One region of the Marinobacter sp. M-5 genome, then DNA from elsewhere that is predicted to be linked to it. Evidence: predicted binding sites of a transcription regulator. Region 1 holds the regulator's gene; each other region holds the start of a gene.
What was found. The regulator FliA, encoded in region 1, starts transcription of late flagellar genes. The targets are predictions, from matches to a motif close to CTAAAGTTTNNNNNNNNNNNGCCGNTAA.
Positions count from the first base shown of each region.

Region 2: a site for FliA is predicted at 1,971-1,998, ahead of R0125_RS09035 (methyl-accepting chemotaxis protein). Genes of this name have one in related genera too.
Region 3: a site for FliA is predicted at 8,015-8,042, ahead of R0125_RS16255 (flagellar protein MotY). Genes of this name have one in related genera too.

Region 1 covers NZ_JAWJEK010000001.1:1,117,346-1,127,094, reverse strand. Annotated here, with positions in the region: gene R0125_RS05165 (chemotaxis protein CheW) at 1-712, opposite strand, end outside; gene R0125_RS05160 (ParA family protein) at 705-1,502, opposite strand; gene motD (flagellar motor protein MotD) at 1,730-2,512, opposite strand; gene R0125_RS05150 (flagellar motor protein) at 2,528-3,268, opposite strand; gene R0125_RS05145 (chemotaxis response regulator protein-glutamate methylesterase) at 3,268-4,410, opposite strand; gene R0125_RS05140 (chemotaxis protein CheA) at 4,445-6,505, opposite strand; gene R0125_RS05135 (protein phosphatase CheZ) at 6,522-7,307, opposite strand; gene cheY (chemotaxis response regulator CheY) at 7,329-7,712, opposite strand; gene R0125_RS05125 (RNA polymerase sigma factor FliA) at 7,837-8,583, opposite strand; gene R0125_RS05120 (MinD/ParA family protein) at 8,614-9,426, opposite strand; gene flhF (flagellar biosynthesis protein FlhF) at 9,529-9,749, opposite strand, start outside.
Region 2 covers NZ_JAWJEK010000001.1:1,973,507-1,983,255, reverse strand. Annotated here, with positions in the region: gene R0125_RS09050 (DUF1631 domain-containing protein) at 1-322, shown strand, start outside; gene ampD (1,6-anhydro-N-acetylmuramyl-L-alanine amidase AmpD) at 393-1,028, shown strand; gene R0125_RS09040 (histidine kinase) at 1,028-1,915, shown strand; gene R0125_RS09035 (methyl-accepting chemotaxis protein) at 2,083-4,080, shown strand; gene R0125_RS09030 (cob(I)yrinic acid a,c-diamide adenosyltransferase) at 4,095-4,652, opposite strand; gene R0125_RS09025 (ketopantoate reductase family protein) at 4,609-5,562, opposite strand; gene R0125_RS09020 (valine--tRNA ligase) at 5,568-8,420, opposite strand; gene R0125_RS09015 (DNA polymerase III subunit chi) at 8,504-9,016, opposite strand; gene R0125_RS09010 (leucyl aminopeptidase) at 9,003-9,749, opposite strand, start outside.
Region 3 covers NZ_JAWJEK010000005.1:24,224-33,972, forward strand. Annotated here, with positions in the region: gene gph (phosphoglycolate phosphatase) at 1-90, shown strand, start outside; gene R0125_RS16220 (YciK family oxidoreductase) at 155-904, shown strand; gene R0125_RS16225 (glutaredoxin family protein) at 904-1,137, shown strand; gene yaaA (peroxide stress protein YaaA) at 1,150-1,920, shown strand; gene R0125_RS16235 (DUF2788 domain-containing protein) at 1,946-2,146, shown strand; gene rdgC (recombination-associated protein RdgC) at 2,238-3,167, shown strand; gene R0125_RS16245 (GNAT family N-acetyltransferase) at 3,206-5,950, opposite strand; gene R0125_RS16250 (histone deacetylase family protein) at 6,139-7,065, shown strand; gene R0125_RS16255 (flagellar protein MotY) at 7,062-7,925, opposite strand; gene pyrC (dihydroorotase) at 8,140-9,177, shown strand; gene rnt (ribonuclease T) at 9,219-9,749, shown strand, end outside.

The DNA of each region.
Region 1 (9,749 bases):
CAATCAACGCGCACATGTGATTGACAACGGTACCCGCCAGCCAGGGGCGTTTGCTGCGGGCGGTGCGCCAGCGCACTTCGTCCGGCTTCAGGGTGAACGACTGGGCCACATCGTCACAGGCCAGACCCCACTCACTGTTGTCCAACCGGATCACAAAGCGGTAGTTCTCCCGCGCATTCGGCGGCACACGGCCGGCCATGATCCACTCGGCGGTGTCCACCACCCTCAGGTTCTGATCCCGATCGGCACGGATCCCCATGTACCAGCGGGGGCTGCCCGGAATCGGTTTAATGTTCTCTTCAATACGGTGGATGGCACCCAGCAGAATCAGTGGTACCGCCAACTGCAAGCCCGCCACGGTAAATATCAGGCACTCGAACGGCTGCCCCGACCATTCCGGGCGCGACGGCGGCACTGCCGGCTCCTCCGGTTGCTGCGGCAAAGGCTCGGCCCTGGGCACAGGTTCTGCCACTTTTCTGGCAGCAGGCTCAGGTGCCGGGGATACCGCCACAGGCTCGATCTCGACCGCCTGCGCCTCCTGCGCCTCCTGTACCTCCTGCACCTCTTGAGAATCTGCGACTGTCTGGATTTCCCGAATCTCTTCGACGTCCGCCTCGCGTGCCGTATCGGTTGCGGTGTGCAGCAACTCGTCCAGATAACTGGCAATGGCGCTGGCGGGATCCGCCAGCTTCGTCAAATTATCGTCAGCCATGTTTATGCTCCCGCCCAGCTCCGGTTGTCGCCAGCAGATCATCCAACAGGTGACTGTAAGCCCGCACGCCATGGGTACCGGCGTCCAGCGACGACGGCACCACACCGGCCTGGCTGGCATCGCGGAATTTGGTGTCAACCGGGATGGCGAATCGCCACAGGGTGTCCGGGTAGGTCTTGCGAAGCAGGTTCAGGCTTTTGACGGAAGCCTGGGTGCGGCGATCAAACATGGTGGGCACAATGGTGTAGGCCAGCTCGTTCTTCTGAGAGCGCATCACCATTTGAAGGGTATGCAGCATACGCTCCAGGCCCTTGATCGCCAGAAATTCCGTTTGCACCGGAATGACCAGATACTGCGCGGCGGCCAGGGCGTTCACCATCAGCACCCCCAGTGACGGGGTGTTATCGAGGATCACGTAGTCGAAATCGTCCCACAGCTGGGCCAGCGCCCGGGAGATAATCAGCCCCATACCCTCAACGCCGACCATGCGCCGCTCCAATGTTGCCAGCGCAGTGCTGGCTGGCAGCAACGAGACTCCTGAGCAACTGGTTTCGGTGACCAGCTGGGCCGGCAGGCCTTCGGGCACTTTGCCCTGATGTTGAAACAGATCGAACACACTGTGGGCGAGGGTGTCAGGGTCGTATCCGAACCAGCTGGTCAGTGAGCCATGGGGGTCCAGATCCACCACCAGCACACGCTTTCCTCGCCCGGCCAGCAACCCGGCCAGCGCCACCACCGAAGTGGTTTTTCCGACACCGCCTTTCTGATTGGCTACCGCCCAGATTCGCACGTTACGCTCTCCACTCAACCTTTCCCGGTCATGCTGACACACAAAGCCCCGGCCCTACCTCAAAGTATCGGCCATACAAGGGACAACTTGAACAACTCCGGCAAGGTTTTGCCGAAACGGATTATCCGGGAGAGTAAATACAGAAACTGTGCCAACCTTCCTGTACGCATATGCCACCGTGACGCTGACGTGCTTGCGGCAAAAACTGTCAGACGAGGTCCGGCCGTTCAGCGCATGGCGCCGCGGACGCTGGCATCGCGGGAGATCATCAGCACCACACGCCGGTTGCGGCGCCGGCCTTCTTCGGTATCGTTACGGGCAACCGGTTGATGCTGGCCGTAACCGACGGCCGCCAGCCGCTCCGCCTCGACGCCTTCCATGGTCAGGATACGCACCACCGCGGCAGCACGGGCCGTCGACAGTTCCCAGTTGGAGGGAAACGCATTGGTGCGGATGGGGCGGTTGTCGGTGAATCCCTCCACCTTGACTGCGTTGTCACGATTGCGCAGCACCCCGGCGATCTTCGCCACCACGTCAAAGCCATCGTAATGGGGTTCGGCAGCGCCACTGCTGAACAGCAGGCTGTCGGGCAGGTTGAGCTCCAGCCAGCGCTCATTGGTCTCCAGCGTCACAACGCCCTGGGTGATCAGTTCGTCAAACTCCAGCGCCAGCTGATCGGCCATGGCCCGCAGGGCCTCGGTTCTGCCCTCCTCACTGACGTCCGGATTGCGCGGTGCTTCGGTGACTTCCGGAATGATCACGTCATCGGCGGAAGCGGCGTCTCCCTGACGCGGCTGGTTGCCCACGGCAATGGGCTCGAAGGAGCGCTGGGGCACATTGAACACACCGGTCAGGGTCTCGGAGAGTACCTTGTACTTGCCTTCGTTCACCGACGATACCGAATACATCACCACAAAAAACGCGAACAACAGGGTGATGAAATCGGCGTACGAGATCAGCCAACGCTCTTTGTTGTGGAGATCTTCCTCGGTCTGCCTGCGTCGCCGCATACGGTTACCCCACCCTCACTGCAGGAAACCCCGCAAACGCAGCTCTATGGATTTGGGGTTTTCACCCTCGGCGATGGCAATGATGCCGTCGATCATCATGTCTTCGTAACGAGTGCGCTCACGGACTATGCCACGCATCTTGTTCGCCACCGGAAAGAACAGCAGGTTGGCCAGCGCCACCCCGTAAATGGTCGCCACAAAGGCGGTCGCGATACCGCTGCCCAGGGACTGGGGATCCTCAAGGTTGGTCATGACCTGAATCAGGCCCATCACCGCGCCAATGATGCCAATGGTGGGCGAGTAGCCGCCCATGGCCTCAAACACCTTGGCAGACTCAAGATCCCGCTGCTCGCGGCAATCCAGATCCACTTCCATGATGCTGCGGATAGTTTCGGTTTCAGCACCATCCACCAGTAACTGCAACCCCTTGCGGGCGAAGCGTTCCGGCTCTTTTTCCGCCAGGCCTTCAAGACCCAGAAGGCCCTGTTTACGGGCCTTCACGCTCCAGTCGATCACCTTGCCAATGCCATCTTCGAGACTGACGTAGGGCGGCACAAACACCCAGCGCACCTGAACAAAGGCGCGTTTCAGCAGGGGCCAGGACGTTTGCAGGATGGTGGCCGCCAGGGTGCCGCCGATAACGATCAGCGCCGCCGGGCCGTTGAACAGGGAACTGATGGCTCCGCCCTCGAGCAGATTGCCGCCCAGAATGGCCGCGAAGGCCAGAATGATGCCGAGCAGGCTGAGAATATCCATCAGCTCACCCCCTCTATCAGCCGCGGGCCGATGTCGTTGAGCGGAAGCACCTCGTCGCTCAGGCCGGCCTTGGCGACGGCCATGGGCATGCCGTAGATTACCGAGGTTTTTTCATCCTGGGACCAGATCAGCGAGCCGCTCTGCTTCATCAACCGACAACCTTCCTTGCCATCGGCTCCCATGCCGGTGAGGATGACCCCGAGGGTCTTGCCGGGGAAGCTCCGGGCCAGGGATCCGAAGGTCACATCCACGCAGGGCTTGTAATTAAGGCGGTCGTCTCCGGGCAGGATACGCACCCGCGCCTGGCCGTTGCGGTTCTCGATCATCATCTGTTTACCGCCGGGGGCAAGCAGCGCCAGCCCCGGGCGCAGGATGTCGCCGTCTTCCGCCTGGCGGACCTCGATCTGACACAATTTATTGAGACGTTCGGCAAACGCCGGCGTGAAACTGGCGGGCATGTGTTGCACCAGCACGATGGGGGCAGGGAAATTCCCGGGCAACGCGGTCAGCACCCGCTGCAGCGCCACCGGGCCACCCGTGGAGGTACCGATCGCCACGACCGCGAAGTGCCGCGCTGGCCCGCGCCGGGGCGGCCGTTGCGCAGTCTGCGGCTGCGGAGCCGGAGGAGGCACCCGGGTTGTCGGCGCAGAGCGCTCAATGCGGGCACGGTTAGCCGGAGTTTCTCGCGTAGCGGGAGCGGGAGCCGGCGCCGGCCTGGGCAAGGGCGAGGCTTTGCCGCCTGGCCGGCTGCCGGCCACATCCAGCACCCGGTCAATGAGGATTCTCTGCAACTGGCTGGAATCCCGCGCGATGTCCTCAAAATTCTTGGGCAGGAAATCAACCGCCCCGGCCTCAAGGGCGTCCAGCGTGACCCGGGCACCCTCGTAAGTCAGTGAGGAAAACATCAGCACCGGCGTCGGGTGCTTTTTCATGATCTCCCGCACCGCCGAAATGCCGTCCAGAATCGGCATCTCATAGTCCATAGTGATGACGTCAGGGCGCAGCTTCTCTGCCAGTTCCACACCTTCGCGGCCGTTGGTGGCTACCCCCACCACCTTGATCTGACCGGATGCGGTCAGGATTTCCGTCAGGCGCTTGCGGAAAAATCCTGAGTCATCAACAACCAGGACAGAAACTGTCATCCATTTCTCCTAAACCTTGTCCACTCCCTGCGCCTCAACCGTAGTGCTGCAGCAGGCTGGGAACATCAATAATCAGGGCAATGCGACCATCGCCGGTAATGGTGGCACCAGACATGCCCGGCGTGCCCTGCAGGGCACGGCCCAGAGGTTTGATCACCACCTCTTCCTGACCCACCAGCTGGTCCACCACGAACCCGACCTGCCGTGTTCCCATGGCTACAATCACCACATGGGCGTTTTCTGGCTCCTGTTGTGCGCGCGCGCCTTTCACCAGCCAGCGCTTGATATGAAACAGCGGGAACACCTTGTCACGGACCACAATACACTCACGGCCGTCCACCACGTTGGTCTTGCTCAGATTCAGGTGGAAAATCTCCACCACATTCACCAGCGGCAGGGCAAAAGACTGATCCCCCAGGTTGATCATCAACGTGGGCATGATCGCAAGCGTCAGGGGCACCTTGATCACGATGCGTGAGCCTTTGCCAAGTTCCGACTCCACGCCGAGCTGGCCGTTCAGCTGGCTGATCTTGGTCTTGACCACGTCCATGCCGACACCGCGGCCGGACACATCCGAAATCTGATCCTTGGTGGAAAAGCCGGCGGCAAAAATCAGATTATAGCATTCGGTGTTGGTCAGCCGATCTGCCGCATCCTGATCGTAAAGCCCCTTTTCCACGGCCTTTCGACGCAGCACATCCGGGTTCATGCCAGCACCGTCGTCCTCAATGGACAACAGAATATGGTCACCCTCCTGCTCCGCGTTCAGCGTGACGGTGCCGACCCGGGGCTTGCCGGCTTTCTCGCGAACGTCGGGCGCTTCAATGCCGTGATCCACGGAGTTGCGGACCAGGTGAACCAGCGGGTCCGACAGGGCCTCGACCAGATTCTTGTCGAGGTCGGTCTCCTCACCGTGCATCACCAGGTTCACTTCTTTCTTGAGACTACGGGCCAGATCACGGACCACCCGAGGGAAACGGCCGAAGACTTTCTTGATGGGCTGCATGCGGGTCTGCATCACGGCCGCTTGCAGGTCGGTGGTGACCACATCGAGATTGGAGACCGCCTTGTGCATGTGCTCGTCTTCGCTCTCGGCACCCAGGCGCTGGAGGCGATTACGCACCAGCACCAACTCGCCCACCATGTTCATGATGTCGTCGAGACGCTTGGTGTCGACCCGCACGGTGGTTTCAGCCACCGGTGCGTTATCCTTGGCGGGCGTCGCAGCGGGAGCTTTGACCTCGGCCCGGGCGGGCGCCGGCGCCGGTTTACTGGCCTCGGCGGGCACCGCCGCAGCAGCGCCGGCAGACTTGTCCGCTGCATCCGCGGTCGGACTTCCACCCTTACCGTGAAGCTGATCCAACAAGTTCTCGAACTCGTCGTCGGAAATCAGATCATCCCCACCGGCCGCCGCTTCCGGCGCAGGTACTTCTTCATCCGCTGGCGCGCCGGCGAATTGCCCCTTGCCGTGGAGCTGGTCCAGTAAGGCCTCGAATTCGTCGTCGGTGATGTCGTCGCCACCGTTGCTACCGTGGTTACCGCCATCGGAAGCCAGTCCGGTCTCGGCGGCGGCTGCCTCATCCGGCGAGGCTTGGGCAGGATCATCGCTCAACGCGTCCAGCAGCTGTTCGAACTCGTCATCGGTGATGTCGCCGTGGTCGTCGCCTGCCGGCTCAGCAGCGGCTGGCGTGGCGGCAGCGGTGGTCGCCGGTTCAGCAAAGGCGTCCAGTCGGGCGATCAGAGCCGCCGGGGCCGGGGTCAGCTCCTCGTGATTGCGGACCTGCTCGAACATGGCGTTAACGTTGTCCAGCGCTTCCAGCACCACGTCCATCAGCTCCGAGTCCACTTTGCGTTTGTGATTGCGGAGAATATCGAACACGTTTTCAGCGGAGTGGCAGCAATTGACCAGGGCGTCCAACTGGAGGAAACCGGCACCGCCCTTTACGGTGTGGAAACCGCGGAAAATGGCGTTGAGGAGATCGCTGTCGTCGGGATTCTGCTCCAGATCGACCAACTGCTCGGACAGTTTCTCGAGTATCTCGCCAGCTTCAACCAGGAAGTCCTGCAGGATCTCTTCATCGGCATCAAACGCCATGGGTTACCCTCTTGATTCAGAATCCGAGACTGGACAGTAGGTCATCAACATCATCCTGACCCGATACCACATCTTCGCGTTCCTCGGCTTTCACCTGCGGGCCAACGCCCTGCTCTGCCGATACTTCCTTTGACTCGATCTCGTGCACGGTGCCCGTCAGCTGGTCCACATGGCTGGCCATGACCACCAGGCTCAACAGGTGTTCTTCCACTTCCTTGACCAGGGCAGTGACTTTCTGGATCACCTGTCCGGTGAGGTCCTGGAAATCCTGGGCCAGCAGAATTTCGGACAGATTGCCGTAAATCGTGTCGGCATCCCGGTTCAGGGTGATGAAAAAGGTGTCTATCCGGCCATACAGATCGCGGAACTCCGCCGGCTGCATCTCCCGCCGCCGCAAGCGTTGCCATTCATCCCGCAGACGGGCCGCTTCATCTCGCATGGCGTGCGCCTTTGGCATAGCGTCTTCCACCAGGTCCATGGTGCGGTTGGCGGCCTGGCCGGTCATTTTGACCACGTATTCCAGGCGGTCGGATGCGTCGGTCATTTTCGACAGCGCTTCCTGCTGCTCGGCGTTACGAGGGTCAATCTGGAAATTACGAATGGCCTCGTGGAGGCTGCGCGTCAGTCGCCCCACCTCCCGATACAGACTCTGATCCCGAACCTCGCTGAGGTCATTGATCAGGGTCATGGCACCGGCATAATTACCGGCGTTCACCTGTTCCGCCAGGGCGTTGGCCTGCTCGCGGAGCTTTTCAGTTACCTCCGGGTCGAGGTCCTGCGGATTCTTTTTGCTATCGCTCATGAGAGCCCATCCGACCTCTGGTTACTGGATTCGTTCGAAGATTTTCTCAATCTTCTCCTTGAGAACCGCAGCCGTGAACGGTTTGACCACATAGCCGTTTACCCCGGCCTGCGCCGCCGCCACGATCTGATCCCGCTTCGCTTCGGCGGTTACCATCAACACCGGCAGGGTCTTGAGGTTGTCGTCCGCCCTGACGGCTTTGAGCAGATCAAACCCGGACATACCCGGCATATTCCAGTCGGTGACCAGAAAATCGTATTTACCGCTGCGCAGCATGGGCAACGCGGTGTTGCCGTCGTCCGCTTCGTCGGTGTTGGTAAAGCCAAGATCGCGCAAGAGATTCTTGATGATCCGTCGCATTGTAGAAAAATCATCCACAATGAGGATTTTCATGTTCTTGTCCAAAGGGACCTCCAGTTTGTGACACCCGGAATGCATTTTATCGTTCTGCCGGTGTTTCGGCAGGCCAGCGGATTAGCCGCTTATTGTGTGGTGTTTGGCCCGGTTGTAAAGCGCCGGTTACCAAAAGCTACAGAGCGCCACTCTCCTGCTGCCAGCCTGACAGACGCCCTTTCAGTCGCAGGGCAGCCTGGCTGTGAATCTGGCTGACCCGACTTTCACTGACCCCTAGAACCGCACCGATTTCCTTGAGGTTCAACTCCTCCTGGTAATACAGGCTGAGTACCAGTTTTTCGCGTTCCGGCAATTCCTCAATGGCCTCTGCCAGACTCCTCCGGAAGGCATCGGAGGTGATGCCGTCCAGCGGGTTATCACTGGCGTCTACTTCTTCTATCGGCAGCTCGCCGGATTCATTGAGCTCATCGAGACTAAAAAGACGACCACTGTTGGCATCGCTCAGGCTGGAATGGTACTCCTGCAGGCTGACGCCCAGCTCTTCCGCCACTTCCTGATCCTGGGCTTCCCGACCACGACGGTCCTCCACGGCCTTGATGGCCTGGGAAATCCGGCGGGCATTACGGTGAACAGAACGGGGAACCCAGTCGCCTTTGCGGATCTCATCCACCATGGCCCCGCGAATGCGGATGCCGGCGTAGGTTTCGAAGGTAGCGCCCTTGGCGGAACTGTATCGTTGGGCCGCTTCCAGCAGGCCGATCATGCCGGCCTGCATGAGGTCGTCGAGTTGAACCGATGCCGGCAATCGAGCCATCAGGTGCAACGCGATCTTCTTGACCAGTGGGGCGTGTTCCTCCACCAGTCGGGAGCCGCTGCTTTCAACGGCTTTTTGGTACATTCCCAGGTTTTTCGCCAATGCCATGTATCCAGCTTCTTGGTGACAGGATCAATTTCAGACTTCGACGAGCCGCTCCACGAAAAACTCCAGATGGCCACGGGGAGACGACGGCAATGGCCAGCTGTCGACTTTTTCAGCCAGCGCCTTGATGGCCAGCGATGCCTTCGCTCGCGGGTAGGCTTCCAGCACGGCCTTCTGCCTCTGCACCGCTTTCTTGACGGCCTCGTCGTAAGGCACCATCCCTACATATTGTAGTGCCACATCGAGAAACCGCTCGGTCACACGGGTGAGTTTTTCAAAAAGATGCCGACCTTCCTGCTCGTTGCGCACCTGATTGGCCAGAATCCGGAACCGGTTGGTTCCGTAATCACGGTTCATCAGTTTGATCAGCGCGTAGCAGTCGGTAATGGAAGTGGGCTCGTCACACACCACCAGCAGGAGCTCCTGGGAGGCGCGCAGAAAACTGACCACGGATTCGGAAATGCCGGCTGCGGTATCGACGATGAGCACGTCAATCTGGTCGCCCAGTTCGCTGAACGCGTTGATCAGGCCGGCGTGCTCCATGGCGCTGAGCTGCGTCATGCGCTGAGTGCCCGACGAGGCGGGCACGATGCGGATGCCACCGGGGCCGTTTACCAGAATATCCCGCAGGTCGCAGTCGCCGGCGAGCACATCCGCCATGTTGCGGTTAGCGGTGATGCCCAGCAGCACATCAATGTTCGCCAGGCCGAGATCTGCATCCAGCAGCACGACCCGTCGGCCCTTCTGCGCCAGGGCAATACCGAGGTTAACCGAAACGTTGCTCTTGCCAACGCCGCCTTTGCCGCCGGACACCGCAATCACCTGTACCGGATGTGGTTTGCTCATACTTGGTTCGTCTCTCGCCACGTTTGACCGAAGGCTCTGTTGTTGTTCAACGGCGCGGTCTGCGCGCCGGATCGTTCGTCATCCGGTACGGCAGGGTTTTGTTCAGGCCCCCTCTGCCACCGCCTGCTGTTGCTGGAGTGTTCTCAGCCGCTCCACCGCCAGGCGGATTAGTGGAACCGCCTCGGCGTGATGCAGGTCTTCCGGAATCTTCTGGCCATCGGTGTAATAGGCCACTGGCAAACCGGACTCCATGACAAACCCCAATGACTCACCCAGTGTAAGGGCTTCGTCAATTTTGGTCATGACGCAACCTGCAAGATTTG
Region 2 (9,749 bases), 860 kb from region 1:
GGTCGGGCAGCTGGATGCACCGCCCGGTGAGAGCGGGCTCGATCCCGCCTGGCTCGACAAGGCCGATAAACTGCGCGTCGGTTCCTGGATCGAGCTCAACCGAGAAGGCGTTAGAACCCGCTGTAAGCTGGCGGCGTTCATCAAGGCGACCGGTAAGTACATTTTTGTGAACCGCAGTGGCGCCAAGGTCGTGGAATATCAGCGCGAGGCACTGGCAGCGGCCATGGCCAACGACGAACTCACCATGCTGGATGACGGCCTGATTTTTGATCGTGCCCTGGAATCCATCATCGATAACCTCCGAAGCAGCCGCAAGGACTGAGCTGGCGTAGCAACCCGGGTCACTTTGTGCTTCAATCAGGTCAGAAACCGACAGCAACAAACCTGCTGGAATGACCTTGTCTGACTCGATTCGAAGCCACAGCGAAACGCCTCCTGAAGAGCACCCCATCAAATATCTGCGCCGCACCGGCCGGATCGCACGGGCGCGCTGGTGCCCGTCGCCGAACTTCGGGCCGCGGCCCGACGGTGCCGGCATTTCTCTTCTGGTTGTCCATAACATCAGTTTGCCACCGGGGCAGTTTGGCGGAGACGCCATTGAACGTTTTTTCTGTAACTGCCTGGACGCCTCCGAACATCCCTATTTCGAAACCATCGCCGGTATGCGGGTGTCAGCTCATGCGCTGATCCGCCGCGATGGCAGCGTGATTCAGTTTGTCAGTTTCCTCGATCGTGCCTGGCATGCGGGTCGTTCCAGCTTCCGGGGTGAGCAGGAATGCAACGACTTTTCCATCGGCATCGAACTGGAGGGTGCCGATGATATTCCCTACACCGATGAGCAATATCAGAGCCTGGCGGACGTGTCCGCGTACGTGATGGCGGCCTGGCCGGAGATTCGTCGCGACCGCATCACCGGTCATTGCGATATCGCCCCCGGACGAAAAACCGATCCCGGGCCGGCCTTTGACTGGAAACACTATCACCAGCGATTACTGGCCCTGCGCGGCGAGTCCGGGGAGGTAAGCTGATGGTTCTGGTGACCTTTCTGCTGGCCTGGCTAGTGCGTCGGCGGCTGGATATTTACGGCCACCTTGTTGGCGATAACGTGTGGCGCGTCTGGTTTCAGGCCGGCCGCAAGACGGGTGCCGGTCGGGAGTCCGAAATCTGGCGGGGCCTCTTGCGGGTGGCTCTGCCTGCGGCAGTGCTGGTGGTGCTGGTGGCCTTGGCCCAGCAAGGCGGCTGGCGGCTGGCGGTGTATCCGCTGGAGTTTCTGCTGCTGCTGTTGCTGATGGGAGCGCCGGGGTGGAAACCGTTGCTGCGTGCCTACAGTGAGTCCTGGAGTCGTGGCGACATGCAGGCCGCCTGGCATCACATCAAGGATGTCTTACCCGCTGCCGAACGCGGTCAAGCGCATTCCCCGGACGACATGCATCTGTCGCTGTGCAAGAAGCTGATGCTGACATTGTTCGAGCGGTTTTTCCTTGTGGCGTTCTGGTACGTGGTGGGCGGCATCGGGTTGGCTTTGTTTGCCCGGGGTCTGGTTGCGCTCCAGGAACATTGGCCCCAGGCTGCTGCGCGCCCCCGGTTCGCGCGAATTGCCACGGTCGTCGCCTGGGTACCGTCCCGCTTGCTGGCGCTGACGTTTGGTCTGGCCGGTGATCTCGCGGGATGGATGAAAGAGGCGAGCGCGCTGTTGTTTTCTCCCTCCTTCAATACCGCTCAGGTTTTGATGGCCGCGGCAAACGGCGCGTTGACGGGGTATGCGCTGGATCCGGCCCGCTTCTCGCAAATACACCCCGACGAATGGACCCGTTTTGGCAGCAGAAGCCTTGGTGCGATCCGGGATCTGCTGAACCGAAGCATGCTGGTCTGGATCTGTGCCTTTGCGCTGCTGGTGATCGCCGGCGTTGTGTGAACCGTTGGTAGAAGGTGAAATTTTGAGAAACTTTACAGATAAACAACAATAAGTCCTCAAGTTTCTAGTACCTTAGGCGACAACATTAAAAAGCAATAAAGTTTCATCTTTTTGAAACGCCGTGCGGGGTCAATGTGAAACAATTCATAAAGCCAGCAGTCGCATTGATGAACCGACTGCCGATGTTCTACAAATTCAGTCTGATCAGTGTGCTGTTCCTGCTTCCGATTGTTGGCCTGTCCTGGCTGGTTATCAGCGAGCTGAACCGATCGGTGGATACTATGACCCGCGGTGTCGAGGGTCTCGCTCAGTTGGAGCAGGTGGATACGCTGCTGGATGCGGCTTTTGATTATCGGGATTACCGGGCACCGGGCAAGACCAAGGACGAAATGGAACTGCTGAATCGATCAGAGGATTCTGCCGAAACAATCACCCGCATACTGGATGAGCTTTCAACCCGCGAGTTGGCGTTTGATACGTCGGGAAACTGGAACAAGCAGATTGTCCAGCTCAAGCAGGACTGGGAGTCACTGCGGATTTCAGACAGTTATCAAAGCAACATCGATCCGCAGTTCAGGTACTATCAGGAGTTCGTTCAGAAAGTGCGGGCCATGGTCTCTGCCACCGTCGAGATTTCCGGCCTGGGCCAGGATCCGGCCCCCGAGAACCAGTTGCTGCTCGGGCTGGTAAGCGAATCATTACCGGATGCCCGACACTCTCTCGGACGGGCACGGTCTTTTGGTATTTTTGCACTGGTTGAGGGACAGGTCGGTTACAACCTCAGCGACGGGCTGAATGAAATCTATGACGAACTGACCAACCGGAGCACGCTCCTGGCGCCAGCCCTCTCTGTCGCTCTGGATGCTTCTCCCCGCCTGGGCGAGGAGGGCAGACCTACGGTGGCCAATATTAAAGACAGTCTTGGTCGCGTCCGTGACCTGCTGGATGCCAACATCATCACGCCGATGCGTCTGGAAATGCCATGGCAGGCGTTTGATGCCGCAGTGTCCGAGGAACTGTCACACTACGACACACTGAAAGCGGTGGTGTTCGACGTGGTGCGGGAGAATCTGGACTCCAGCCTGCAAGGGGAAGTCCGGCAGCGCCAGCTGATCATTGTCGCGCTGATTCTGGTTCTTTTGGTGGTGGTGTACCTTTACATCGGTTTCTTCATGTCGGTCCGCAATGCCATTAATCAGTTCAGCAAAGCGGCGCGAACTGTTGCAGACGGTGACATGACCGCCCACATCCAGCTCGACAATCGCGACGAACTGGGTGAGCTGACCACCGAATTCAACAATATGACGGATCGCATCTCAGAGCTGGTGCGGTCGGTGAGCCGGACCACGTCCGAGGTGGATCAGCAGGCCACTCGGGTGAAAGACACCGCCTCCGCCAACAGCGAAGCCGTCGCCCGGCAGATGGAGGAGTCCGGTCAGATCAATGAGGCTATGAACCAGATGGTGGAAGCGGTTCATGAGGTAACCGAAAGTGCCCATCGGGTCTCGGACAGCGCCCACACTGCCGAGCGTGATACCGAAAAGGGCCGTGCGGTTGTGGCGGATACGGTCGACACCATCAATCGCCTGGCGACGGAAATCTCCGGCGCGGTTGACGTTATCAACCGGGTCAGTGCCGACAGTGCCAACATCAGTCAGGTGCTGGTGGAGATCAAGGCCATCGCCGAGCAGACCAACTTGCTGGCACTGAATGCGGCCATCGAGGCCGCCAGGGCGGGAGAGCAGGGCCGTGGCTTTGCGGTAGTGGCGGACGAAGTGCGGTCGCTGTCCCAGCGCACCCACAAATCCACCGAGGAAATCGAGGGTATGATTTCCCGTCTGCAGAGTGGCGTGAAAGATGCTGTGGCGGCAATGACCAACAGCCATGACGTCACGGAAACCACCGTCCGCAAGTCTTCGGAAGTGACGGAAGCGCTGGACCGTATCGCGCAGGGCATCGCGACCATCGTGGACATGAGCCACCAGATTGCCCAGGCCGCTGAAGAGCAATCGGCGGTGGCTCGCAACGTCAATGACAATGTCGAGCAGATCAGTGAGCTTGGTCAGACCACCGCGAGCAACGCCGAGGAAACCCTGGCGTCGTCACGGCAGATGTCAGACCTGACGGCGTCCCTGCAGCGACTGGTCGAGGCGTTCAAGGTCTGAGGGACTGTCCGGCCTCACAGGCCGGACTTCTTCTGTTCCCAGAGTATCTCTTCTCCGCCGTCCCGGCGGGCCAGCACTCGCGCAATCACGAACAGCAGATCCGACAGCCGGTTCAGGTAATGCCGTGAGGCGGTGTTGATGGAATCCTCATGGCCCAACGCCACCACTACGCGTTCGGCCCGGCGGCATACCGCACGGGCAAGGTGGCACTGAGCTGCGCCTGGCGTTCCCCCCGGCAGGATAAAGTTCTTCAGCGGCGGCAGGCCCTCATTGTGCCGGTCCAGGGTGTTTTCCAGCCACTCGATGTGGTCATCACCGATCACCCGGCTGCCCGGAATCGCGAACTCACCGCCCAGGTCAAACAGGTGGTGCTGGATGCGACGCAGGCTCTCTACCAGTTCGTCGTCGTTGTCGAGGGTCTCGATCAACAGGCCGATGTGGCAGTTCAGTTCGTCGGCGGTACCCATGGCCTCGACCCGCTGTGCGTTCTTGGCAATGCGGTTGCCATCGGCGAGCCCCGTGGAGCCGTCATCTCCGGTGCGGGTGTATATCTTGGAAAGGCGATTGCCCATCAGTGTGCTCCTGTTGGTGTGGCGACAGTTGTTGTACCCGTTCGGTCAGCATTTGGTTCACCGGCGTGGCGATGCCGAGGTCTTTTCCCAGTTGCGTCAGATAACCGTTGATGAAGTCGATTTCGGTACGGCGGTCCTGGTGCACATCGGCGCGCATGGACGAGGTGTTGAGTGCGGTGTTCCGGGCGACGAACTCTATCTGCTGGCGCAGGGTTTGCGGGGGGGCGTTGCCTTGACCGCTGGCCCGCATCAGTTCCGATAACTCACCGCACAGATCCTCAATCGTATCCTGATACAGCGGTGCAGACAGTATGTTTCCGTTAGGGCAGTCCAGCAGAGCCGTGTAGGGATTGATGCCTGCGTTGATGACCAGCTTATGCCACAGGCGGCGCAGGATGTCCGTCTCGGGATGGACACGCAGCGGACTGGCGCCCAGTCGCGCGACAATGCTGTCGAGATGGTTGCCTGCGGGTTCCGTCAGCGGCCCCACCCAGGTATCCCCGGAACCGGCATGAACCAGCAGATCCGGTTCGGGTCGGTTGGCGCCCTCGGTGGTACTGGCAGCAAGAATGGGGCGGTCCGGCCAGCGGGCGGTCACCGCCTGCTGACTGCCCAGGCCATTCTGAAAGAGCACAAAAGGGGTGTTTGCCGGAAACCGCTCGATAACGCCGGCAACTGCCTCCAGCGTATCTCCGGCTTTGGTGGTCACCAGGATCAGTTCCGGGGCATCTCTGGCGCGGAGCCAGGGCACTTGAACGGTGGTCTCGGAATCTGTCAGCGGACGAAAACGGTAGCGGATTCCGGCCACAGTCTGAGATGCGCCGGGCCGGGCAATGAAGGCTGCCTGGCCGGCAGGCAATGAGGCGGCCCAAAGCCGCCCCAGAGAGCCTGCGCCCAGAATCGCGATCATGCCGGTTACATGGCCTCGATGTCGGCCCGCTGCTGGCTCAGGCGGGCCTGGCTGCTCTGGGCGTCACGGAGTTTTTCCTGCTCCTTCTCGACCACGTCCGCCGGAGCCTTGGCGGTGAACTTCTCATTGTTCAGCTTGCCTTCGAGGCGGCCGATTTCCTTCTGCAGGCGTTCCAGCTCCTTGTCGAGTCGCCTGAGCTCGGCATCCTTGTCGATCAGCCCCGCCATCGGCACCAGCACTTCCATTTCGCCGACCAGCTGGGTGGCCGACATCGGGGCATTGTCGCCCTCGAGCCAGTCGAGGCTCTCCAGTTTGGCCAGCGAGCTAAGGAACTGGCGGTTATCGTTCATGCGGCGTTTGTCATCGCTTTCTTTACTGCGCAGCAGTACCGGAATTTTCTTCGCTGGGGAGATGTTCATTTCACCACGGACGTTGCGCACCGCCACGATCACACCTTTCAGCCACTCGATATCGGCGGTCACGGCGGCGTCCTGTTTGTTGGCGTCCGGTTGCGGGTATGGCTGCAGCATGATGCTGTCACCGGCCTTCCCGGCCAGCGGGGCAATACGCTGCCAGATTTCTTCGGTAATGAACGGCATCATTGGATGTGCCAACCGCAGCACCGCCTCCAGCACCCGCACCAGGGTGCGACGGGTGCCGCGCTTGGCTTCCGCGCTGGCCGCCTCATCATTCAGCACCGGTTTGGACAGCTCCAGATACCAGTCGCAATACTCGTTCCAGATGAACTCGTAAAGGGCGTAGGCGGCCAGGTCGAAGCGATACTGATCGAGGTGGCGGATCACCTCCTGCTCACAGTGTTGCAACTCGCTGATGATCCAGCGGTCGGCCAGTGACAGCGCCACAGGTTCGTCGTTGATGCCGCAGTCTTCGCCTTCGGTGTTCATCAGGACATAACGGGCGGCGTTCCACAGCTTGTTGCAGAAGTTGCGATAGCCCTCCAGGCGTTTCATGTCCCAGTTGATGTCACGACCGGTGGTGGCCATGGCCGCCAGGGTGAAACGCAGGGCATCGGTGCCGTGGGCGGCGATGCCGTCGGGAAATTCCTTCTGGGTGCGCTTGCCGATCTTCTCCGCCAGTTTGGGCTGCATCAGGTTGCCGGTGCGTTTCTCCAGGAGTTCGTCCAGGCCGATGCCGTCGATCATGTCCAGCGGATCAATGACATTGCCCTTGGACTTGGACATCTTGTCACCATGCTCATCGCGGATCAGACCGGTGACGTACACGGTCTTGAAGGGCACCTGCGGGGTGCCGTCTTCGTTTTTCATGAAGTGCATGGTCATCATGATCATCCGCGCAACCCAGAAGAAAATGATGTCAAAGCCGGTGACCAGCACGTCGGTGGGGTGGAAGGTTTTCAGGCGTTCAGTGATCTCCGGCCAGCCCAGGGTGCCGAAAGTCCAGAGCGCGGAGCTGAACCAGGTGTCGAGAACGTCGTCGTCCTGTTTCAGCTCGAGATCGGCCGTGAGATTGTGCTTCTGGCGCACTTCGTCCTCGTTGCGACCGACGTAGATATTGCCGTCGGCGTCGTACCAGGCCGGAATGCGGTGACCCCACCACAGCTGGCGGGAGATACACCAGTCCTGGATGTCGCGCATCCATGAGAAGTACATGTTCTCGTATTGTTTCGGCACAAACTGGATGCGACCGTCTTCCACGGCCTCGATGGCCGGCTTGGCCAGCGTCTTGGCATCGGCGAACCATTGATCGGTCAGCATGGGCTCGATGATCAACCCGGAACGGTCACCGCGGGGCACGCTCAATACATGGTCTTCCACCTGTTGTACCAGGCCGGCGGCATCCATATCGGCCACGATCTGCTTGCGGGCGGCCTCACGGGTCAGGCCGGCGTAGGCCCCTGGCAGGGCGCCGTCGAGGTCCGTGTTCTCGGTGCCGTCGGCGTTGAAGACTTCGGCCACGTCGCGGATGTTGGCGTCTTGGGTCATGACGTTGATCATCGGCAGGTGGTTGCGCTTGCCCACGGCGTAATCGTTGAAGTCATGGGCCGGGGTGATCTTCACGCAGCCGGAGCCTTTTTCCGGGTCGGCGTGGTGATCGGCCACGATGGGAATCCGCCGGTTTACCAGCGGCAGCATGACATGCTTGCCAATCAGATGCTGGTAACGCTCGTCTTCAGGATGCACGGCCACGGCGGTATCGCCCAGCATGGTCTCCGGACGAGTGGTGGCGACCACGACATAGTCTTTGCCGTCTTGTGTTTTGGCGCCGTCTGCCAATGGGTAGCGCAGGTGCCAGAAGAAACCTTTCTCTTCCTTGTTCTCCACCTCCAGATCGGAGATGGCGGTGTGCAGTTTCGGGTCCCAGTTCACCAGCCGCTTGCCACGGTATACCAGGCCTTCGTCGTACAGGCGGATGAACACTTCCTGCACGGCCCTGTAGAAGCCGTCGTCCATGGTGAAACGCTCGTTGTCCCAGTCCACGGAGTTGCCCAGGCGGCGGATCTGGCGGGTGATGGTGCCGCCGGAGTGTTCTTTCCAGTCCCAGATGCGCTTGATGAAGTCATCCCGGCCGAGATCGTGGCGGGTTTTGCCTTCTTCGGCGGCCAGTTTACGCTCGACCACCATCTGGGTGGCGATGCCGGCGTGGTCGGTGCCGACGGTCCACAGCGCGTTGCGGCCCTGCATGCGCTTGAAGCGGGTGAGGGTGTCCATGATGGTGTGCTGGAATGCGTGGCCCATGTGCAGGCTGCCGGTGACATTGGGGGGCGGGATGGCGATGCTGTAGGAGTCGCCCTCGCCGCTGGGCCGGAAATAGCCTTTGGATTCCCAGTTTTCGTACCACTGGCGCTCAATATTTTCTGGCTGGTAGGTTTTTTCCATGGGGTTCTGCAGTGACCGTTGGTTGATTCACAAGGGAAAATTGAGACGCATGATTATACATGGTCGCCCTGTTTGCGGCGAACCTAACGCTTCCTCTGATCATGCACCCGAGGTTCAATCCCCAGCGCCCGCAACTGCTTGAAATGCGATCGGGCCTGATCCAGCACGGCGGTATCGTTATGCGCAACCAGCGCCAGCCGTTTGAAGCGGTCCGCATCCGCCGGCAAGGTCGCCGACAGAATGATCACGGTATCCCACGCCTCGGCCACCGGCGGACACAAAAGTATGCCCACGGGATCGGTGCAGGTGCTGGCTGAGTCGGGGACAATGCTGTGGGGAATGAAGGCGTCGGGGCTGAAGTTCCACAGCAGGTCGTCCAGCTCTTCCGCGTGCTCTGCGCTGTCACAGACGATGCACACGCGATCGCCCTGTTGCCAGGCTTTGTCCACGAGTTTGACGGCGTGGAGGTTGCGGGCAGAGGGGGTGTTCTGGGCGAGGATGTGGAACCAGTAGTGCTGGTTCTGGTCGTCCGGTCCGGAGGGGCCGGCAGCGGGGCTGCCGGTCTCCTGAGGAGAGTGCGGGTTACTTTCCGGCATGGGACATCAGGTAGTCGACCAGCATGGGTACCGGGCGGCCTGAGGAACCTTTGGCTTTGCCGGAATGCCAGGCGGTGCCGGCGATGTCCAGATGGGCCCAGCGGTACTCTTTGGCAAACCGGGACAGGAAACACGCAGCGGTGATGGTGCCCGCGGGGCGGCCGCCAATGTTGGCCATGTCGGCAAAGTTACTGTCGAGCTGACTCTGATAGTCGTCCCACAGGGGCAGGCGCCAGGCGCGATCACCGGCGCGTTCGCCGGCAGCCAGAAGTTCGTTGGCCAGTTCATCGTTGTTGGCAAGCAGGCCGGTGGCGTGGTTGCCCAGGGCGATGATGCAGGCGCCGGTGAGGGTTGCCAGATCAATGACCGCTGCGGGGTCGAATTTCTTCACGTAGGTGAGGGCATCGCACAACACCAGGCGGCCCTCGGCGTCTGTGTTGAGGATTTCAACGGTCAGACCGGAGAGGGTGGTGACGATATCTCCGGGGCGCGAGGCGCCGCCGTCCGGCATGTTCTCCGCAGCGGCAATCACGGCGACCACGTTGATTTTGGGCTGGGTCTCGGCCAGCACCTGCATGGCGCCAAACACGCTGGCGGAGCCGCCCATGTCGTATTTCATTTCATCCATACCCTCGCCGGGCTTGAGGCTGATGCCACCGGTGTCAAAGGTTATGCCTTTACCCACCAGAACATGGGGTTTGTCTTTGGCTTTACCGCCCCGGTACTCCATCAC
Region 3 (9,749 bases), on a different contig from region 1:
GGCTACATCGAAGAGCCACACACCGTTGATCTGTGGCAAGCAGACCTGATAGCCGACACCGTCCACGACCTGGCAAAGCTGTTACAATAGCGTCCTACCAGAACGTTGGATTCGTCGGTTTTTCCGAACGGTTTCCCCTACAAGGAGACAGGTTATGCAAGATTACCAGGCACCGGCTGATTTATTGAAAGATCGCATTATTATGGTGACAGGCGCGGGCAGCGGCATCGGGCGCGCAGCAGCCAGGTCCTTTGCGGCCCACGGCGCCACAGTGATCCTGCTGGGCCGGACCGTATCCAAGCTGGAATCCCTGTACGATGAAATTGAGGCAGCCGGCCACCCCAAGCCCGCCATCGTTCCGATGAATCTCGAGGGCGCCGCGGTCAAAGAATACGAAGAGCTCGCCATGACCATCGAGGACAACTTCGGGCAGCTGGATGGCCTGCTGCATAACGCCGCAATTCTCGGCAGCCGCAGCCCGGTCGAGCTGTACGATCCCGAAACCTGGAACAAGGTAATGCACGTCAACGCCACCGCACCGTTCCTGCTGACCCGGGCGATGATTCCGCTGCTGCGCAAATCCGCTGACGCCTCGGTGATTTTTACCTCCTCCGGGGTGGGCCGCAAAGCCAAGCCCTACTGGGGCGCCTACGCGGTGTCGAAGTTCGCGCTGGAAGGCCTCAGCCAGCTGCTGGCCGAAGAGCTGGACGACGAGCGTCACAATGTTCGGGTCAACAGCCTTAACCCCGGTGCTACCCGCACCAATATGCGTGCCCATGCCTACCCGGCCGAGAACCCTCAACAGAACCCGGCACCGGAAGATCTGATGCCCAGCTACCTTTACCTGATGGGCAAAGACAGCGCGGATGTGACCGGCCAACAACTGGACGCCCAGCCGAAATAATGGAACTGCTGTTTTACACCACCTCACAGTGCCACCTGTGTGAACTGGCAGAAGCCCTGCTCGTAAACACTCCTATACCCGCGCCCGTTCCGGTGGATGTGGTGGACATTGCCCAATCGGAAGCACTGGTGGAACGCTACGGCACCCGCATCCCGGTGTTGCGCCGCAACGATACCGGAGCCGAGCTGGACTGGCCGTTTGACCGGGATCAGTTACTCACCTTCTTGCAATGAGGACACCCTGACATGTTGATGGTTATATCCCCGGCGAAAACCCTGGATTACGAAAGCTCGCTGGCCACCGAGCAGCACAGCCAGCCCGATTTTCTGGACGACGCCTGTGAACTGGTGGATCAGCTCAAGACCCTCGAGCCCCATCAGGTCAGCAATCTGATGAGCATCAGCGACAAACTCGGGCAGCTCAACGCCGAGCGTTTCCAGCAGTGGAAAACGCCGTTCACCCCGGACAACGCGCGCCAGGCCATTCTGGCCTTCAAGGGTGATGTGTACACCGGTCTCGACGCAGAGCGCTTCAGTGACAAGGAGTTCGAGTTTGCCCAGAAGCACTTGCGCATGCTGTCCGGCCTGTACGGAGTACTCAAGCCTCTCGACCTGATGCAGCCCTACCGGCTGGAAATGGGCACCCGCTTCGAGAACACCCGCGGCAAAGACCTGTATGCCTTCTGGGGCGATCGCATTACCCGGGAACTGAATCGCCTGCTGGAAGCGGACGACGGTGTGCTGGTGAATCTGGCGTCCAATGAGTATTTCAAGAGCGTGCGCAAGAAAGAACTCAATGGCCGCCTGGTCACACCCCAGTTCAAAGACTGGAAGAACGGCCAGTACAAGATGATCAGTTTCTACGCCAAAAAAGCCCGAGGCCTGATGTGCCGTTACGCCATTGAAAACGGCATCACCCAGGCAGACGACCTCAAGGGATTCAATCTCGAAGGCTACTATTTCAGCCCGGAGCAATCCGACCAGAACAACTGGCTCTTCCTGCGGGACGAGCAGTAACACCGATCACGTTGTGGAGTCCTGAATGAACGAAGCTGTATTTTCCCAGATTGCCATGCTGGTGCTTCTGACCGGCCTGATTGTCTGGATGGGCATTATCGTCTGGGATCTGGCCAAGAAATCCCAGGCCGGTCGGTTCGGCACCCTTGCCCTGTTCACCGTGCTGGGCGCTGGCGTGGTTGGATTTATCGTCAAAACTGTGATGGTGGAGATCTTGCAGATCTGACGTGACGCTGCCGCCACCACTTTACGGCCACGGACCCGTGGCCGTATCATCCTCTCCCCGATTTCTGAAACTCTGACAAGGACCGACCCTGATGTGGTTTCGTAATGCCCGTGTGTTCCGTTTTACCAAGCCCTTCGATATTTCCGCTGAAGCCCTGGAAGAAAAACTGCAAGGCGACGCATTCAAACCCTGCGGTCCCCAGGAAACCACCCGGCAAGGCTGGGTACCGCCGCTTGGCAAACACAGCGACATGCTGGTGCACAGCACCAACGGATACCACCTGATCGCCCTGCGCAAGGAAGACAAGATCCTGCCAGGCTCTGTGGTCAAAGAGATCGTGGAAGAGCGCGCCGAAGCCATCGAGATCGAGCAGAGCCGCAAGGTACGGCGCAAAGAGAAGGATGAAATCAAAGAACAGGTCATGCTGGAAATGCTGCCCCAGGCTTTTTCCAAAAACCATCGCAGCTTTGCTTATCTGGCGCCCCAGGATGGACTGCTGGTGGTAGACGCGGGTTCCTCGAAACAGGCCGAAGATCTGGCCTCGTTCCTGCGTAAAAGCCTCGGCTCGCTGCCGGTTCGCCCCCCTGCGGTAGAGCAGGCGCCCGCGTTTACCTTTACCGGCTGGCTCAATGAAAGCATTGATCTGCCGGGCACCATCGAGCTGGGCACCGAGTGTGAACTGAAAGACCCGTCAGAGGACGGTGGCGTGGTGCGCTGCAAAGGGCTGGACCTGAAAGCCGACGAGATTCGTAACCATCTGGACGCCGGGATGCAGGTCACCAAGCTGTCCCTCACCTGGGAAGACAACCTGTCCTTTGTGCTGGATGAGGAACTGGGCATCAAACGCCTGAAGTTCGGCGATACCCTGCAGGAAAAGCTGGACGACGTGGACGCCGACGACGCGGCCGCCCGTTTCGATGCTGCGTTCGCGCTGATGACCCTGGAACTGGCGCGTCTGATTCCCGGCCTGCTCGAGGCCCTGGGCGGAGAAGACCGCTCGGCGATCATCGAAGAGAGCTGAGCACGGCCCAATGCCGTGACGGCTCTGCGTTACCCTGGTCAGTGGGACTGCCGGCGAAGGCGCTCCCGCTGCCAGTCTTTTTCAGGCTCGTTAAGCACCAGCCGCAGATCCATCACTTCCTCTTCCGCGTTGTACTGGACCTCGAACCCCAGGTGGTCTGCGAGATGCAGCATGGGCCGGTTGTCCGGTAGTACATTGCCCACCATTTCCACGGTGCCACGGGCGCGGCAGTAATCAATCATCTTCTGCATCAACGCCACTCCCAGGCCCTCACCTTTCATCTTGTCATGCACCATCACGGCAAATTCGCACTGCAGGTTATCGGCGTCCGTCCAGACCCGTACCGTGCCCAGGGTTTCCTCGCCCTCGCCGTCTTCCCGCGGGGCGTTGGCAATGAACACCATCTCCCGGTCATAATCGATTTGCACCATCTGCGCCACGTCCTCACGGGAGAAGTGTTTGCGGTATTGAAAAAAGCGGTAGCGGATGGACTCCGGCGATTGCAGTTCGTGGAACGCCCGATGGGCGGGCTCGTCTTCGGCCAGTACCGGGCGCAACACCACCCGGCGACCGGATTTGGGCAGCACGATCCACTCTTCCAGTTCCTTCGGATACGGCTGTATGATCGGCCGGCCGGGCTTGTCCGCAAGATCGATTGCCACATTGACCGCCACAGCGCCACTCTCGTTGAACAACAGCGGCGATATTTCCAGCCCGCGTATCTCGGGAATGTCGATTACGATCTGGGATAACGTGACCAGGGTTTCCGAGACGGCGCGAATATCTTCATCGGGCCTCAGGCTGTTTTCTTCCAGCAGTTTGTACATGTAGGTCCGGCGCAGCAACTCCCGCGCCAGCACCATGTTCAGCGGCGGCAGGGCAATCTGCCGATCTGTCATCACATTGATCTGCGCGCCCGCAGCGCCACAGACGACGAGGGGGCCGAACACCGGATCACGGGTGATACCCACACTGAACTCGATACCCCCGACATGTTGATAAGCTCGCTGAACGGCGAACCCCAGGAACCCGCTGCCCGGGAAATGGTATTGATACTCTTCCATCAGAACCCGGCAGCAATCGATGATGGCCGCCTCACTGTTGAGCTTCTGCATGGTGCCCTTGAACCGCCGCTGACCGGTGCTCAGCTCCTGGAACGGGTAACACGCCTGTTGGTGAATCACCGTGATGTCCACCGGGCGCCGCTCCACGGCAAACGCCTCGAGCACCTCTTCCACGTCATCACAATAGATGGTCTCGATGGTGTTGATGCCGTAATCACGGATCACGTCCCTGGCCTCGCGGCTGGACAGGTGCATGCGCCCGGCCCGCATGGCCGCCATTACCACCCGGCGTGTCTGTGTGCGGTCTTCGAAATGATCGGTAAAGGACTCCGGCGTCTCAGTCAGCAGGCGCTGAACCCGCTGGTGACGAACGTGCTGCATGAACGCCATGACCGCCTTCTCCGGATTGAAGAATGACGGCAGGCCGGCACGGTAGAACTCTTCACGGGCGTCCATCACCGTGCTCTGCCCCAGCCAGCAGGTGAACACATTCAACCGCGTACCTTTGGCTGCCTGTACCACCGCATCGGCAATCTGCAGGCTGTCTTCGGTCAGGCTGGGCGCGTACATCACCAGCACGTTGGCCACTTCCGGATCACGCGCCAGAACCTTGATCGCCTCCGCGTAAAGCGCCGGTGAAGCATCGTAGTTCAGGTCGATGGGGTTCTTGCGGGTCCAGTACGGCGGCAGGTGTTCCGCCAGTGCCTCGATGGTCTGCTCCGACAGCGGTGCCAGCTCACCCCCCAGGTCTGCCAGCCTATCCACCGCCAGCACCCCGGGACCGACGCCATTGGCCATGATCGCCAGGGTCTCGCGGCGCAGCGGGCGCATGCGAGTGAGGGTTTCCAGGGCGTCGAACATCTGCCCGAGGCCGTCGACCCGCAACACACCGGCGCGCTGCAGCATCGCATCGTAGATGGGATCGCTGCGCTTCAGGCCTGCCGGCAACTGATGGGGAAACCATTCCGATTCCGGAACACGGCCGCTTTTCACAGCGATCACCGGCTTGGTGCGGGAGGCAACCCGAACGGCCGACATGAACCGGCGCGGGTTGGGAATGTTCTCGATGTGCAGCAGAATAGCGCGGGTCTGGCTGTCCTGGGCCAGGTAATCGATCAGATCGTCGTGATCAATGTCCATGCCATCGCCCAGAGTCAGGAAGTAGGAGAACCCCACCCCCCGGGCGAAGGCCCAGTCAATCACCGAGCTGGCAATGGTGCCGGACTGCCCCACGAACGCGACCTTGCCCGGAATCGCCCCCATATGGGCATAGGTGGCGTTGAGACTCCGGGCGGGCACCATCAGGCCGATGGTGTTGGGCCCGAGTACCCGGATACCGGTTTCCCGGGCCGCGTCCCGCACCGAATACATCAGCGGCTGGCCAGTCTTGCTGTGGGTCCGGGACATGCCGCCGGTCATCACAATCGCCGTGCGCACCCCGGCCTCACCCAGCCGACGCACCATCTTTGGCACCGTATCCGGCGGCGTACAAATAATGGCCAGATCCGGGCTGAACTCCATTTTCGACACTTTGCGCACGCAAGGTACACCGTGCACGTTGTCGTAATCGTTCTGGTTCACCACCAGCAACTGGCCTGGATAACCGCCTCCCAGCAGGTTACGCAGCACCATGCCGCCCAGGTTGTCTGCGCGCTCCGACGCACCGGTCACCACGATAGATGAAGGATTGAAAAGACTTTCCAGATACCGGGTGCTCAAACGCACGCTCCTTGCTGATTCCAGTCGTTGACGAGGCTACCCTTATCTTAGGCGCTTGGCCTCTGATGTAAAATGCCGAGCACCGGCCTAAGACCAAAGAAACACGGCAACAACGTACTATCCCTGATAACATTGATGAAAATACAAGCAGAACCCAAGCACGCAAAACGAACGTTGTCAGGATTCGTATGACCACAGCCTTTTTCTCTCATGATGACTGCCTGAAACACACCATGGGTCCGGAACACCCCGAGTCACCGGAGCGCATTGCAGCCATCATCAGTCACCTTGCCGACACCGGCGTCGGGGATGTGCTGGATTGGGTTCGCCCGGACGAAATCACCCGGGATCAGCTGCTGACCGTTCACCCCGAGAAATACCTGCACCAGCTTGAGCTGATTCAACCGACCCGCGGCCGCGTGTTCACCGATCCGGACACCGCCATGATGCCCGACACCCTGCGCGCGGCCCGCCTGGCCGCCGGCGGCAATATTGAGGCGGTCGACATGGTACTGAGCAGCCAGGTGACCAATGCGTTTGTGTGCGCCCGCCCGCCGGGACACCACGCCGAGCGCAGCAAATCCATGGGATTCTGCTTTTACAACAACATTGCCCTGGCGGCGATGCGGGCCCTCACCTTCCATCATCTGGAGCGGGTCGCGATCATCGATTTCGACGTGCACCAGGGTAACGGTACCGCCGATATTGTCGGGGGCGACGAGCGCATTCTCATGTGCTCCAGTTTCCAACACCCCTTCTACCCCCACTCCCATGTGCATCGCCAGCCGGAGAACATCGTCAACATCCCGATTGAATCCGACTGCTCGGCACTGGCCTATCGCAAGGCGGTGGAAGCGGGCTGGCTGAAAAAACTGCAGGATTTCCGGCCGCAACTGGTGCTGATCTCGGCCGGCTTTGACGGCCACCGGCTGGACCCGATGGCGGAGCTGAATCTGGAAGTGGACGACTATCGCTGGCTGACGGAAATGATTGTCAGCGTGGCCAGCGACCACGCCAATGACCGCATCATTTCAACCCTGGAAGGCGGTTACCATTTGCGTGCACTGGCGGAAAGTGTCAATGCGCATCTGGAAGTGCTGAGCGCGGTGCACTAGCCGGCAAAGCCGGACTCATAACCGTTGGCCTGCTGCAGTTCCGGGCGCTCGCCCTCGCGCTGCAGACGAATGGTTGTGCGTCGGTTGTCCGCCGCGCGGTTAGACACCGGGTACTGATCCGCATGGGCCCGAACCGTGATCAGATCCTGCGGCACCCCCTGCTCAATCAGGTAATCCGCCACCGCGTTAGCGCGCTTTTCTGACAACGCCCGGTTGTCAATGCGGCTGCCGGAACCGTCGGTATGACCATCCACGAAAATACGCTCAATGGTGGAATCCGCCCGCACGTAGGTCACGATGTTGTCCAGCAGGGTCCGGTCACCGTCCGACAGGCTGGTGCTGCCTGCCCGGAACGGAACCCTGGAACGCTTGATCTGGTCGTAATTCACCGGCAACAGACCCGCGGTGCACTGACGATAACGGCCGAACTCGCTGGCAAAATTGATGTTCGACACCCTGACCCGTACCGGACGGCTGTCATACCAGGATTGCCGGGTCACCGTGGGCATCATGCCGTCCAGCAACCCCTGAGCGATGACCATAGCCTGTCGGGCGCCCAGCGCCACCGGGCGGCGGCCCTCACCCACATCAATGGTGCCCATCTTGCGCGGTGCCGCTCCGGGCCGCCAAGGCGGCGCCTCGACCGCCAAACTGCCACGGCCCGGCCGCATCAATGCGGTATCAGACTCGAGAATGAACGATAACTGCTCACCGGCCTTATGGCGAAAAATGGCGCGACCGTAGCCCGGCACCTCATGCACCAGAGCGCATTCGAAGACCGATTCGGAGACATACCACTGGCTGTTTTCGATGCCGGCACCAAAGCTGGAAGACTGCGCCAAACCACTGGCACCCGCCATCAGTGCGCCGGTCAGCGCAGCCGCGCGGGGAAACAAGGCTGATTGTTTGGCCATAACATCAATCCGTCAGTATCTGGGTCACTGATCGTTTAACGGCAGCGGGAAACCTTTCTTTAGGTATTCGGCAGAAACAAACACCCAGCGCATCTGGTATAATTCCGCCAAATTTTTGGCCGGCGCATGCCCGGCCCCGGACTGCGCGGAAAAACACCGAATGACTGACACCCTGACCATCACCCGCCCTGACGACTGGCACCTGCACGTTCGCGACGGCGCCGTGCTCAACGACGTGGTGCCCGCCACCGCCCGGTGTTTTGGCCGTGCCATCATCATGCCGAATCTGGTGCCGCCGGTGACCACCGCGGACGCTGCACTGGCTTACCGGCAGCGGATCGTGACGGCCGCCGGCAACCTGCCGTTCGAGCCACTGATGACCCTGTACCTGACCGAGTCCACCACCGCAGAGGACATTCGCGAGGCCAAAGCTGCCGGGGTTGTTGCTGCCAAGTTGTACCCAGCGGGTGCCACCACCAACTCCGCCTCAGGCGTGACCGACATCCGCAATATTTACCCGGTACTCGAGGCCATGGCCGACTGCGGCCTGTTGCTGCTGGTGCATGGGGAGGTGACCGATGCAGACATTGATATCTTCGATCGCGAGAAAGTCTTTCTTGAGCGGGTGCTGGCGCCCACGCTGGAGGCCTTCCCAGCATTGAAAGTCGTGCTGGAGCACATCACCACCGCCGATTCCGTCGAGTTCGTGCGCAGCCACACCGGCGACAACCTGGCCGCGACCCTGACACCCCAGCACCTGATGTATAATCGCAACCACATGCTGGTAGGCGGCATCCGCCCTCACCTTTACTGCCTGCCGATCCTGAAGCGCAACCTTCATCAGCGCGCCCTGCAGGATGCAGTGATCAGCGGCGACAAACGGTTTTTCCTGGGTACCGATTCCGCCCCCCACGCCCGTGACAAAAAAGAGGCTGCCTGCGGCTGCGCCGGGTGCTACTCGGCCTTCGGTGCCATCAGCCATTACGCCGACATTTTCGAGGAACTGGGAGTGCTGGACAAGCTGGAGGCCTTCGCCAGTTTCCACGGCGCGGACTTTTACGGCCTGCCCCGCCACTCTGACACCATTACCCTGACCAGAGAGCCATGGACCATGCCGGCGGAACTGCCGCTTTCCGACGGTTCGATTGTCCCGCTGCGCGCGGGCGAAACCATCAACTGGAAACTGGCATCCGCCTGAATCAGGCAATCCGAATCACGGCCTGACACCTAGGAGTTTGAGTGACTGACGAAAACAGAGAACTTCATCCCATGGCCCGCCGATTCCGCGGCTTTCTGCCGGTGGTTGTGGATGTGGAAACCGGCGGGTTCAACCCGGAAACGGATGCCCTGCTGGAAGTGGCCGCCGTGCTGCTGACCATGGACGACGACGGTTGGCTGGTGCGTGGCGAAACCCACCTGCAACAGATCGATCCTTTTGAAGGCGCCAACCTGGAGCAGTCTGCACTCGACTTCACCGGCATCGACCCCTGGAGTGCCGAGCGTGAGGCGGTGCCCGAGCGGGAAGGCCTGAGCGAGATCTTCAGCCCGATCCGCAAGGCGGTCAAAGCCCACGACTGCAAACGAGCGGTACTGGTGGGCCACAATGCCACCTTCGATCACAATTTCGTGTTCGCAGCGGCCCTGCGTTCGGACATCAAACGCAATCCGTTTCACCCGTTCTCGACCTTCGACACCGCCACTCTGGCCGGTCTCGCATACGGCCACACGGTACTGGCACAGGCCTGCAAACTGGCCGGCATTCCGTTCAGC